2 regions of the Carboxydothermus pertinax genome follow, and region 2 is predicted to be linked to the other one. Evidence: riboswitches for the same ligand, from Rfam matches in the RefSeq annotation. Region 2 holds a riboswitch; the other holds the start of a gene.

Region 1 (6,043 bases), on a different contig from region 2:
CATTACCGGTCACCTCCCATTACTTCTACCAATGTATCGATTTCTTCCCGGGTGCGTTTTTCAGTAACCGCAATCATTAAAGCTGGTGCTAATTCCGGGTAAAAACGGCTTATACCCGGCCCCGCCAAAATATGGTGTTTTAAAAGTTTTTGGGTAATTTCCTCTTCATTTTTAACTTTTACCACAAACTCTTTAAAGAATGGCCCGGTAAATAAAGGTTCATAGCCTTCGCCAATTAAACGTTCAAAAGCATAATGGGCTTTTTGTAAGCTTTGCAGGGCAATTTCTTTTAACCCCTTTTTTCCCACCGTTGCCAGATAAACGGTCGCTGCCAAAGCATTTAACGCCTGGTTACTGCAAATATTGGAAGTTGCCTTTTCCCGGCGGATGTGCTGTTCTCTGGCCTGCAGCGTTAAAACAAAGCCACGGTTGCCCTGGCGATCAGTAGTTAAACCTACCAACCGTCCAGGCATCCGGCGGGCTAAATCCTTCCGGGCGGCAAAAAAGCCAAGGTGCGGCCCCCCAAAGGCAAGACCATTACCTAAAGCCTGCCCATCACCCACCGCAATGTCTGCCCCGTATTCCGCCGGCGGTTTTAAAATCCCCAGGGAAATGGGGTCTACTGCTGCTACCAGCAGGCCTTTTTTAGCATGGATTAAACGACTTATTTCCTCCACTGGTTCTAATTGGCCAAAGAAGTTTGGCTGTTGTACCAAAACCGCAGCGGTTTTATCGTCAATAAGCTCTTCAAGTTTTTCTAAATCCACAGTGCCATTTTTCCGGGGCGCTTCTACTACGGTAATCCCCGGCCCCCAAGTGTAGGTTTTAACTACACTCCGGTATTCGGGATGGATAGTAGCTAAAACTAAAATTTTATCCCGCCGGGTTTGATTTACTGCCATCAGAGCAGCTTCAGCCAAAGCTGATCCGCCATCGTACATCGACGCATTGGTGATATCAAGCCCGGTTAGTTCGCAAATCATGGTTTGGTACTCAAAAATGGACTGTAATACCCCCTGGCTCATTTCTGCCTGATAGGGAGTATAGGCTGTATAAAACTCCGAGCGAAGTAAGATGTGATTTACCACCGAAGGTACATAATGGTCGTATACTCCTGCACCCAAGAAGGTTAGATATTTATCCGCAGAACCGTTTTGTGATGCTAGCTTTGCTAAGTGCTTTTTAACTTCAAGTTCTGACATCCCGGAAGGAAGATTTAAGGGCCTTTTAAGTTTAACCTCTTCCGGGATATCAGCAAACAAATCATCAATGGTATTTAAGCCAAGGCTACTTAACATTTCCCGGACTTCGTCCGGGGTATGGGGAGTATACTTCAAATTATTCGCCTTCCTCTTCTAAAAGTTTTTCGTAATCTTCGGGGGAGAGTAGTTCTTCCAATTCCGCTTCATTGGAAATTTCAACTTTAATCATCCACCCCTTACCATAGGGGTCTTCATTTACCAATTGAGGTGAATCAATAACTTCCTCATTTACTTCCAGTACTTTTCCGGAGACCGGAGCATATAAGTCGGAAGCAGCTTTTACCGACTCTACCACCCCAAAGGTGTCCCCAGCGGTAATTTCATCACCCACTCCAGGAAGCTCAATAAATACGATGTCTCCCAGTGATTTTTGGGCAAAATCAGTAATCCCTACAATACCAATATTGCCGTCTACCTTAATCCACTCATGCTCACGGCTGTACTTTAAATCCTTAGGCACATTACTCATGCTTATTTCCCCCTTTTGTAAAATGGTTTTGGAACTACCCGGGCACGAACGCCCTTCCCCCGAATGATTACTTCCAACTCGGTACCAATTTCCGCCGCGTCGATATCAACCATGGCTAAAGCCAGGTTTTTCTTAAAATACGGCGCAAAGGTACCGGAGGTAACAAAACCTACTCCCCTTTGGTTAAATACTATTTCGTAGCCCTGGCGCGGAATTCCTGCTCCAATCATTTCCAAACCAACAATTTTTCTTTTAAGCCCTGCATTTTTTTGGGCAAGTAAAGCTTCTTTTCCCAGAAAATCTTCCTTGGTAAACTTAACGGCCCAACCAAGTCCCGCCTCAAGAGGCGTAATCTCGGCTGAAAGTTCATGGCCGTATAACGGAAGGCAGGCTTCAAACCTTAAAGTATCCCGGGCACCAAGCCCTGCTGGTTTTACCCCAAGACTTAATAGTTCATTCCAAATTTTTGCCGCGTGAATGGGGGTAAAATAAATTTCAAAGCCATCTTCGCCGGTATAGCCGGTGCGGCTTACCAAGCAGGGAATACCCGCTACCTCTATTTCCACAAAACCAAAATATTTAATCCGGTTTAAGTCAAAAGAAGTTAGTTTTTGCAAGACCTCCTGAGCCCGGGGACCCTGGAGAGCAATTTCCGCCGTTTGGTCCGATAAGTCGGTTACCGTTACATCTTCCCACTTATGTTCTATAATATAGGCAAAATCCTTATCTTTGTTGGAAGCATTCACTACCAATAAGTAATGGTCGTTGGAATACTTATAGGCCAATAAATCATCAACCGTCCCGCCGTTTGGATAACACATGGTAGTATAAATTACCTCACCAGGATTTAAGCGGGAAGCATCATTGGTAATCAAGTAGTTTACAAATTCTTCAGCCCTGCTACCCAAAATTTCAATTTCTCCCATATGGGACACATCAAACATCCCCACATCGGTACGAACAGCCATATGTTCTTCCAAGATACCGGTATACTGAACCGGCATTTCCCAGCCACCAAAGGGTACCATTTTGGCCCCAAGCTTTAAGTGCTCTTCAAAAAGCGGAGTTCTTTTTAAACTTTCCATCCCATCACCCTTTTTTCTTAGTTTTTGCAGCTTTTGTTTTTTAATCCAAAAAATAAAAAGACAGATAGCTAAAACCTAAACGCTTTAGCCTCTGTCCTTTGACCTGAGAGATTATTCTCCCCGTGGGTGCCCAGTCCTGGGACTCTCCAGAGCTTCGTCCAGCAACAGTCCTTTTGCCTGAGAGTTTCACCTTTAAAGCCAAGCAAAACTTTAAAGGCTTACTCCTTCGGCGCCCGAGTCCGGGTCTCTCCTGCTGCCTTCATCCGCCGTATTTAGTTTTCTGTATACATTTTATGATAAATTTCGCATTAATTCAACAATTTTTATATTTGTGAAAATTTTAATTTATAGAAAGCCTGGAAGGTTACCCTCAGGCTTCTTTAGCAATTAAAGCAGCCCCTAAAGCAGCGGTCACCGACGGTTCTGGTGGCACAACCACCTCAATTCCCAGTTCTCTTTGTAAAAAAAATCTTAGGGCTTTGTAGTTCGCCCCACCACCGGTAAATATTAATTTTCGGGGTTGGCCAAGGCTTGCGACAAATTTGGCAAGCCTTTTGGCTACTGTTTTAAATAACCCCGCTACTACTTCTCTTTTAGGAGTTCCACGGGCAAGCAACGAGATAACTTCAGATTCGGCAAAGACAGTGCACATGGAATTTATAGGAACTGCCTTAACTTCATTAACCAAAACCTCATCCTGGAATTCATCCCCAATTGCCGCTAAAATTACTTCTAAAAATCTGCCCGTTCCAGCAGCACATTTATCATTCATTAAAAAATTAACTACCCTTCCTTGACCATCCTTTTTAATTATTTTAGCATCCTGACCGCCTAAATCTAAGATAAATTCAACCTCGGGAAATAATTCATGGCAGCCCTTGGCCTGACAGGTTATTTCCGTTACAACTTTTCCCCGGTTAAAAGCCACCCGACCGTAACCGGTAACTACCAATCGTTGAATATCCTCTCCTGTCTCTCTTAAGATAGCCTCTCCGGCTTTCACCGGTTCAAATTTAGTGGGAATAATCTTAAAAAGAAGGCTTCCATCCTCTCTTATAATTACTAATTTCGTATTGGTAGAACCTAAATCTAATCCTGCAAACACTATTTTATCATCTCCAAAAAGGCTTCAATCCGGGTTTTTAACTGCCCCTGGTCTTCATCGGAAAAGTCGCTTTCTAACTTTAATACCGGAATGTTGCGATTCTCCAGCTCCCTGCTAACGAAGTAACTTTCCACTCCATAGGGTTGACAAAACTGCAAAGAATAGTGAATTACCCCGTCTACTTGTAATTTATTAGCCAGCCCTAAAAGGTCCTCTATACGGCCAGGGTTGGGGGTAAAGCAAGCACAATTTACCTTTAAAGATCTTGCTGCAATATTTTTTAACATTCCGTCCATGTCATCGGCTGGTTCTACTAAATCCTTAAAATACCTTTCCCCGGTACAAGTTTCCTCTCCCACTACCACTCCGCCGGCTCCTTCAATTAAGGCATGGATTTTCCAGTGGGGTATGGGCTGAGGGGTACCGGTAATTAAGATTCTCGGGGCATCTTTGGGAGCTACCCCTTCCCCCCGGGCAACCCTTTCTTCTAATTCGTCACAGAGTTCGTTTACCTTGGAAGCAAATCGTTCAGGGTCATCAAAAAAGGCCAATTGATTAATTAAAAGGACATCCAAGCCATGGATAGGAGCAGGGTTATGTTTTCTTAAATCCGAAAGCCTTTTTAAGGCTTGTCGTTTTTTGTTTATTTTTTCAATTCCTTCTCTTAAGTTTTCGGCATTTAATTTAACTCCAGTCGTTTCTTCCACAAATCGCACAAAATCTTTAATTTCAGCTTCCCAAAATTCTCGGTCTCGTGCTTCTTTTTTCTGGGGAAGTTCCATCACATGCACTGGAATATATTCATTTAAAATCTCCCAGGCTTTTTTCTTGCCATCACAAGTAGTTTCCCCTACTACACAATCCGCCACCTGGAAATATGGACAAATTCTCTCAATTTTAAAGCCCATTGCTGATTTAATAAGCGGACAAAGATTGCGGGGCAAGACCGTCTCCCCTGCCGGAATTGGATACTGCGCACCGGCGCAAAGGCCTATGCAAGCACTGCCGGTAGCATTAATAATTTCCTCCGGAACATAAACGCAAAAAGTCGCAAACACTTTTTTACCTGCATGTTTTAAGTTGTAAAGCTCGTGCACTCTAATTCCATGAATATCCCCTACTACCGCATCAAAGTAGTCCATTTTTTTAGGTCGATTGGGTCGATTTAAAAAAAGTTCGGTATAAACCCCCGGCACCGGAGCCAAAAATTCATCGTGTTTCTCCAAATCAACATTCAAAGTCTTCCACAGTTCTCGATTGTCCATAGCTCTCCTCCTTTTTTAAAGGGAGGAAGTGGGAATCGAACCAAACCCCCAAAATTGTCCATTGGATTTAAAGTCCTCCGGGGCAACCAGACCCTCCCCTCCCCAAAAGTTTATAATTTTTTTCACAATTAATCTTATATTAATTGTTTTTATTTGTAAAATTCCATTTTTTTATTTTTACTTCGCGTAAGTATTGCAAAATGGAATAAAAAAACCGGAAGACGTTCCTTCCGGCTAACCAACTTTTTTCTGGATTAAAGATTTATTTTTCTTTAAAATCGCTAAAGTCCTCAGCATTTCATTCCGCATGATAGTTAAACCTTCATCCACACCCATGCCAGGCTTTACTAAGAGCTGATCCGGCCCTGTAGCAAGGCCCACGTGAACCGAAACCTTAGCCGATATATCGGTTTCGTTGCAGCTGCCACCCAAATAGGCACCGATACCATTTCCCTTGGCATATAAAACCGCATCAATAATATCGTTTACCCCCCCTAAGTCCGGGGATTTAATTTGGACCATTAAACCTGCCCGCGCATCCACAAATTCTTTGATATCAGCAAGGTTGTTACACCATTCATCAGCTACAACAACTACTTTACTACCTAAGGAATAAAGCTTCTCTTGCAAATACCTTAACCCTTCAATTTGCCGTTCCTTTGAGCCAAGATCCACCGGTCCCTCCACTCTTAAAAGATGCGGATAAACCCTTTCTTCCAATCTCGCTAAGTATTCGGCTACCTGGTCTAAATTATCACTAAAGACAATTCCGAGGGTACCGTAAACGTCAAAATGAAATATCGGCAGGTAGTCAGGATCCCCTAAGACTTTTACCCGCTGTTTTAACCACAGGGCGT
Region 2 (6,043 bases):
CGGATCATAGCCGCCATGGGCGGTCTCAAAGGTATCGCTGGTTAAATTTTTTACGCCAGCGAGAGAGTATTTACCGAACTTTGAAGCTGACGACGATTCAATCCGGTCGGGATTGCCCTTGGGAACAATACCTCCGGAGGTTACCAAAGCTATGGTAGCTTGGCTAAGGTCTTTTATGGCGGGATTGGGAGAAACCCGGTCAAAAGCCGGCATAGGAAGTTCGGTAGTAAAGCTTTCGCCTTTAATTTTGGCTACTAGCATGTCTACTGCCCGCTTAGCTCCTCGCTCCTGGGCAAAATAATTTTTCCTAATACCCCTGGCAATGTAGCCTTCTTGCTCTGGGGTACCGATTTCTTCTTTCTTTAGGAGTTTTAAACCTAAAGCGGCCATTTTAGGAATAGCGTTTCGCATACCAATGGCTGAATCGGCGGTAGCAATGATATAAACAGACTTCTTATACATGTCGGTACCGGGGTTTTCAGGATACATACCGGTTACGGCAGGAATACCAAGATTTTTTACCACTGCTTCGGCAACCGCACCGCAGGCGGTACCGTAGCGGCCGGCGTTAAAAGCAGGTCCGGCGACCACTAAGTCAGGATTATATTCCTTGATCATTGCGATGATTTGCCTAAGAGCCTCTTCCATGTTTTCGGCAAAATAGCTGTCACCGCAGATAACGGTACCGACAACTTCCGCTTCTCCTTTAAATGCACCATTTAAAGCGGTACCAGGGCCTACGGGACCGTCTTTTTTGAGCGGAGCAATATCTGCTTTATCTTCGCCGCCTATTTGCCCAAAAAACTGGTTTAAATAGTGGATAACGCGGAATTTGGACACAAGACTACCTCCTTTTACCTGAAGGGGCTAAAACTTGCTACCTTCTTCTCTCATTTTGGAAACTTCGGCGGCCAAAGCATTTACATCTAATACCATTTCCATCATAGCGGCCTGCTCTTCATAAACAGCCGGATCGATTTCGGCTTTAATTTCGGGCTCTAAAATGTGGTAGACCCGGAGTCCCAACGAGACCCCTGCTAAAGGACCTGCATAGGTAGGATCGCCCAGAGTAACAGTTTCAGCAGCTAAAGAGGCGGTGTCCGGTTCAGCTGCTCCTAAAAGAACAACAATATTTTCACCGCCTAATTCTTCCGCTAATTCTTTAATCCGGGCTTGGTTTTGCAGGTCCATAGTACCGGCAGCAGTTCAGACGAAGCACTCGGTAGTGGCAAACACCACTTCTGCTCCGGCACTCTTGGCACATTCTGCAATTGCGGGACCGGGAACGCCGTCACGGTCACCTACCGCTATGACTTTTTTACCAGCCAAAATTGCCATACTAAACTCCTCCTTTAGTTTTTATAGTGGCCTGTCGTTAGTGGTTGGGCTTTTCCCACCACCTACCACTTACCACCTGCGGACATTAATATCCTTTTGCGGTTAATTGGTTAAAGCCAACTTCTGAGGTGGCGCCGGTGATTGCCTGAATTTCCACTTCGATGCTGCCGTCGGACCGTAAGGAACCGGCAAAGCCTCCGGCAATGACATCAACAACTTCCACATGACCGATTACGGTATCCAGCTTGGGCAGAACAATGGTTTCGTTAGCGTTACCGGCGGTAACCACGGCATTGGCTTCGGGAGTGATATCGGCCAGCGATTGGGAGCTGCCGTCTCTACCGGCGTATTCGTCGGTGATAAGGACCGTTTTAATGCCTTTTTGTTCTAATTTTCGGCAGTTCATTACCAGGTCAGCGTCAGGGTTACCAAAGCCTTCTTCGGAGATAATTGCCGCATCAATGCCGAGCATTTCAGCAAGCTTAGCGGTGTAGCTGGAGGAACGCTCTTTATCGGTTAAGGTAACGTTTTCGTTGGTAATGATGACGCCCACAAAGTTTATATCTTTGCCGTGGCGGGCAAATAATTCTTCAATTACAGGGTTATTCATGTGCACGTAAGTAGTGTTTTTGTCACAGGCGGAAACACAGTTACCGCTGACAATTGCTCCGTCGAAAACTTCGGTGGGGGAGATAAGAGTAGGGAGAATCCTTTTAGCATCAACACCATAAACATATGTGTCGTGTAAAAGCCCCTGGGTTTGGAGCATGTAGACATAAGCTACTTTCGGTAGACCCGGGTATTTATTTGCGGCTTCGAGTAAGGGGGCTACTTCATAGGTGACTTCTTCATCGGGAGCTACATTTCTACCGGCTTCACCCAGGTACGCGGCAGCTTTAAAACCTGCTAACCGGACAACCCTTTCATGTTCGTGCTGGGACAGTCCTTCCACCGGTTCGACTTTAACAACGATGTTATAAGTTTTCGAAAAAGGAGTGTATTTCGCTCCAGGACCGGTCATATCGATAATACCTTCCTGGAAACCTACAATTTTACCAGTGGTAATTACTGCCGCGCCTTTTAAAACATGGGTCCGGCCGCTACCCACCATCTCTATTTTCCCTAAAAAGCCGGGAAAGATATTGCCAGGGCCTTCTACTTTAACCCGGGGCTCGATTACATCTTTTACCGGTACAATCCTGACCGATTCTCCCGGGCGGGCTAAAAACAGTTCGACCGAGCTAATTTGGTTATCTTCTTTTAAAAGGGCGGTGAGCTCATCTTTGTTAACATATAAAATTCCGTTTTCAACTTTTGTATTAGGGCCAAACTCAACCCCTTTAATTTGAATCTTGCCAAGGGTAAGCCGCATTTTATCCCTCCTTAGCCGATAATGGCACGAATTTTTTCTTCAATTTCTGCGCGGCCAAAGTTGCCCTGTAGTTGATCTACAAGCTCTCCGTTTTTGTAAAACTGGAAGGTAGGAAGGCTCATAACTTTGAGCTGAATAGCCAGCCTCCGGTTTTCGGCAGTGTTTAATTTGGTAAACTTCATTTTGCCCGCATAGATTTCAGCCAATTCTTCGACTACTGGCATTAAGCCCATGCAGGGTACACACCGGGGGCCCCAGAAGTCCACCAGGACCGGAAGCTCGCTTTTTAAAACCTCCTCTTCAAAATTGTCTTTGTTTACTTCAATTAAGTTGCCTGCCATATAATCACCTCCTTTACTTGATGCATTCTTCAAGATATTTTTCCGCATGATAGGCGGCAATGGCCCCGTCAGCAGCCGCAGTAACCACCTGCCGTAAAAGTTTTTGCCGGACATCTCCGGCAGCATAGACTCCCGGGATATTAGTGCGCATATTTTCATCGGTAATAATATACCCGCGTTCGTCTAAGGTTACTAAGCTTTTGACAAATTCGGTGTTGGGTTCAAGGCCGACATAGATAAAAATGCCGTCAATTTCTTTTTCAAAAACTTCGCCGGTGACGACATTTTTAAGGCGGACTTTTTCAACTACATCGGTACCAATAATTTCTTCAACTACGGTATTCCAGAGAATTTCCAGTTTTTCGTTAGCAAAAGCCCTTTCCTGGAGAACTTTGGTGGCTCTCAAGGTATCGCGGCGATGGACGAGAGTTACTTTTTCAGCAAACTTGGTGAGGTAGCAGGCTTCTTCTACTGCTGAGTCGCCGCCGCCTACGACCATGACGTTAGCGCCTTCGTAAAAGGCAGCGTCACAGGTGGCACAGTAGGAGACCCCGCGAGCTCTAAATTCTAACTCACCCGGACAACCGAGAAGTTTAGGTGCGGCACCGGAAGCGATAATAACAACTTTCGCAATTAAATCGCCTTTAGTGGTTTTGACAATCCGGTCATCTCCTTGAAGTTCTATGGCCTTGACTTCTGCATTAAGTTTTTTGGCGCCAAATCTTTGAGCTTGCTGTTCCATTTGCTGGGTTAAGTCTGGTCCTGGAATGCCGCGGGCAAAACCGGGGTAATTTTCAATCTCATCGGTAGTGGCAGCTTGACCGCCGGTAGAAAGCTTTTCGATATAAAGGGTGGAAAGCTTACTCCGGGCGCTGTAGAGAGCAGCAGACAATCCTGCTGGACCTGCCCCGATGATAATCACGTCATATCTTTCCATGGACACTCCTCCTTCTTTTAAAGCTTTATATAATAAGACCCAGGCTGGTCAAAAAACTTTTAAAAAAGTCCAGGTCTATGACAGCAAAGTCATCTAAAAATAGCTCTGTCTCCTTAGGGCGAGGGCGTTTGGTTAAAAGTTCTAGTGTTTTAAAATAACTGTTTTCAGCTATTAAGATGGAGTTAAAATCTATCTCTTGCTCTAGGTGATCTACAACTACAGTTTTATAAGGGGTTTGGTTGGGTTTAATACTTCCTGTTAAAGGATGGGTTAAAAGTTTATGGCCGAAATGACAGAGGTCGCGAACTTTTTCCAGGACGTCCTCGGTAAAGCCATCTACCCATAAAAGGGAAAATCTTTTATTAAGCTGGTACTTTTGTATATATTCTTTTACTTTTGGGTTGTTTGTAATCACGATCATTTCGATTTCCTCCAAGGAAATGACTTAATATGCTCCTGCGGTACTAAAAAGAAAAGGACAGAGGCCAATTTTATTACCGACCTCTGTCCCTAAGACCTGAGAGATTCCCGGGGAAATCCCGGGTTACTCCTTTGGTGCCGCCAACTGCGGACTCTCCAGAGTCCCGTCCGGTTGCGGTCCTTTTGCCTGAGAGTTTCGGTTTCCCTTGCTCCTTCGGCGCCCCTATAAAGGGGTCTCTCCCGCCACCATCATTCAGGAAATTTCACTATTAATTTGGGGGGATGGAGAAAAAATTATACAGGGGGAGAAAGAAAAGTTTTCTTAACTTTTCAATTGCTATTATAATATATTCGTGATAAATTACACAAGTCCTTTTCTAAAAAATATTTTTTTCGACAAAATTCGAAGTTTTTATCTTGTGAATATTAAGAAAATGGCGAAAAAAAGCTGTTAATGACTTTTTAAAATGTGATAAAAAGTGCAAAAAGTTCCTTTATGTACAAATAAAATATGCAATCTGATTTACCTAAAGTTAACAAATTTTCTCTTAAGGATTTGAAAAATAATTAAAGGAAAATGCTAATCGGTACCGAATTAATTTTTAAAGACAAAAAAGCTTTTAATCGTTTAAAGGAGGGTTAGGATGGCGGGAGAACTTAAAGTTGGCTTGGAAGGGCGAGCAAGCACTACAGTTAGGCCTGAAAACACCGCTTTATCGGTAAAAAGCGGAAGTTTAGAGGTGTTTGCCACGCCAATGATGATAGCTTTAATGGAAGAAGCTTCGGTAAAGGCGGTGGAAGATTTTTTAAATCCCGGGGAAACTACCGTGGGAACAAAAGTGGAAGTAAGCCATTTAAAAGCAACTCCCCTGGGGGCTAAAGTAGAAGCTGTGGCCAGATTGGTTGCTATAGACGGACGCCGACTTACTTTTTTAGTTGAGGCTTTTGATGAGCAGGGGAAAATTGGGGAAGGACGGCACGAGAGAGTATGCGTAAATATTGAAAAATTTTTGGGGAAACTAAATTCAAAAGAAAAATAAACGAACTTGGAAGAAAAATAAAGTTAATGAAAGTTATTACAATATCTATAGAAATATTTCAAAAATTTAAAAATTTAAGAAGGAATTTTGGTATATTAATCGAATATATTAATAATTGATGTCCAAAGTAGTTAGCAAAGGCTTTTTTAATAATAATTAATAATAAAAAACTAGAAAGGAAGGGAAAGGAAATGAAGAGCGATATCGAAATCGCCCAGGAGGCAAAACTTGAGCCCATAGTTAAGATTGCTGAAAAGCTGGGGCTTACCGAAGATGACATTGAGATGTATGGGAAGTACAAAGCCAAAATTGCAGCGCATGTTTGGGATAAGATTAAAGACCGCCCAGATGGTAAATTAATACTGGTCACTGCTATAAATCCTACCCCTGCTGGAGAAGGAAAGACCACAACCACTGTGGGTTTAGGTGATGCTTTAAACCGCTTAGGAAAGAAAACTATTATTGCTTTACGGGAACCTTCTTTAGGTCCTAGCTTTGGGGTAAAGGGTGGTGCTGCTGGGGGTGGTTATGCCCAGGTAGTGCCAATGGAAGACATTAACCTCCACTTTACTGGAGACCTGCACGCGATCACTAC

What was found. A riboswitch is a leader RNA that binds a small molecule or an ion and turns the genes downstream of it on or off. The one in region 2 is predicted to bind glycine.
Region 1: linked by a shared signal. The riboswitch ahead of gcvT (glycine cleavage system aminomethyltransferase GcvT) and the one ahead of cpu_RS08845 (GrdX family protein) in region 2 are both predicted to bind glycine.

The regions. Positions count from the first base shown of each region.
Region 1 covers NZ_BDJK01000043.1:25,971-32,013, reverse strand. The annotation lists gene gcvPB (aminomethyl-transferring glycine dehydrogenase subunit GcvPB) at 1-3, opposite strand, end outside; gene gcvPA (aminomethyl-transferring glycine dehydrogenase subunit GcvPA) at 3-1,337, opposite strand; gene gcvH (glycine cleavage system protein GcvH) at 1,339-1,731, opposite strand; gene gcvT (glycine cleavage system aminomethyltransferase GcvT) at 1,734-2,816, opposite strand; glycine riboswitch at 2,906-2,968, opposite strand; glycine riboswitch at 2,972-3,079, opposite strand; gene cpu_RS09595 (acyl-CoA dehydratase activase) at 3,187-3,921, opposite strand; gene cpu_RS09590 (double-cubane-cluster-containing anaerobic reductase) at 3,921-5,186, opposite strand; gene cpu_RS09585 (methylaspartate ammonia-lyase) at 5,421-6,043, opposite strand, start outside.
Region 2 covers NZ_BDJK01000036.1:14,119-20,161, reverse strand. The annotation lists gene grdB (glycine reductase complex selenoprotein B) at 1-840, opposite strand, end outside; gene grdA (glycine/sarcosine/betaine reductase complex selenoprotein A) at 868-1,338, opposite strand; gene cpu_RS08860 (glycine/sarcosine/betaine reductase component B subunit) at 1,424-2,710, opposite strand; gene cpu_RS08855 (thioredoxin family protein) at 2,722-3,051, opposite strand; gene trxB (thioredoxin-disulfide reductase) at 3,065-3,988, opposite strand; gene cpu_RS08845 (GrdX family protein) at 4,014-4,409, opposite strand; glycine riboswitch at 4,483-4,573, opposite strand; glycine riboswitch at 4,574-4,661, opposite strand; gene cpu_RS08840 (thioesterase family protein) at 5,053-5,448, shown strand; gene cpu_RS08835 (formate--tetrahydrofolate ligase) at 5,640-6,043, shown strand, end outside.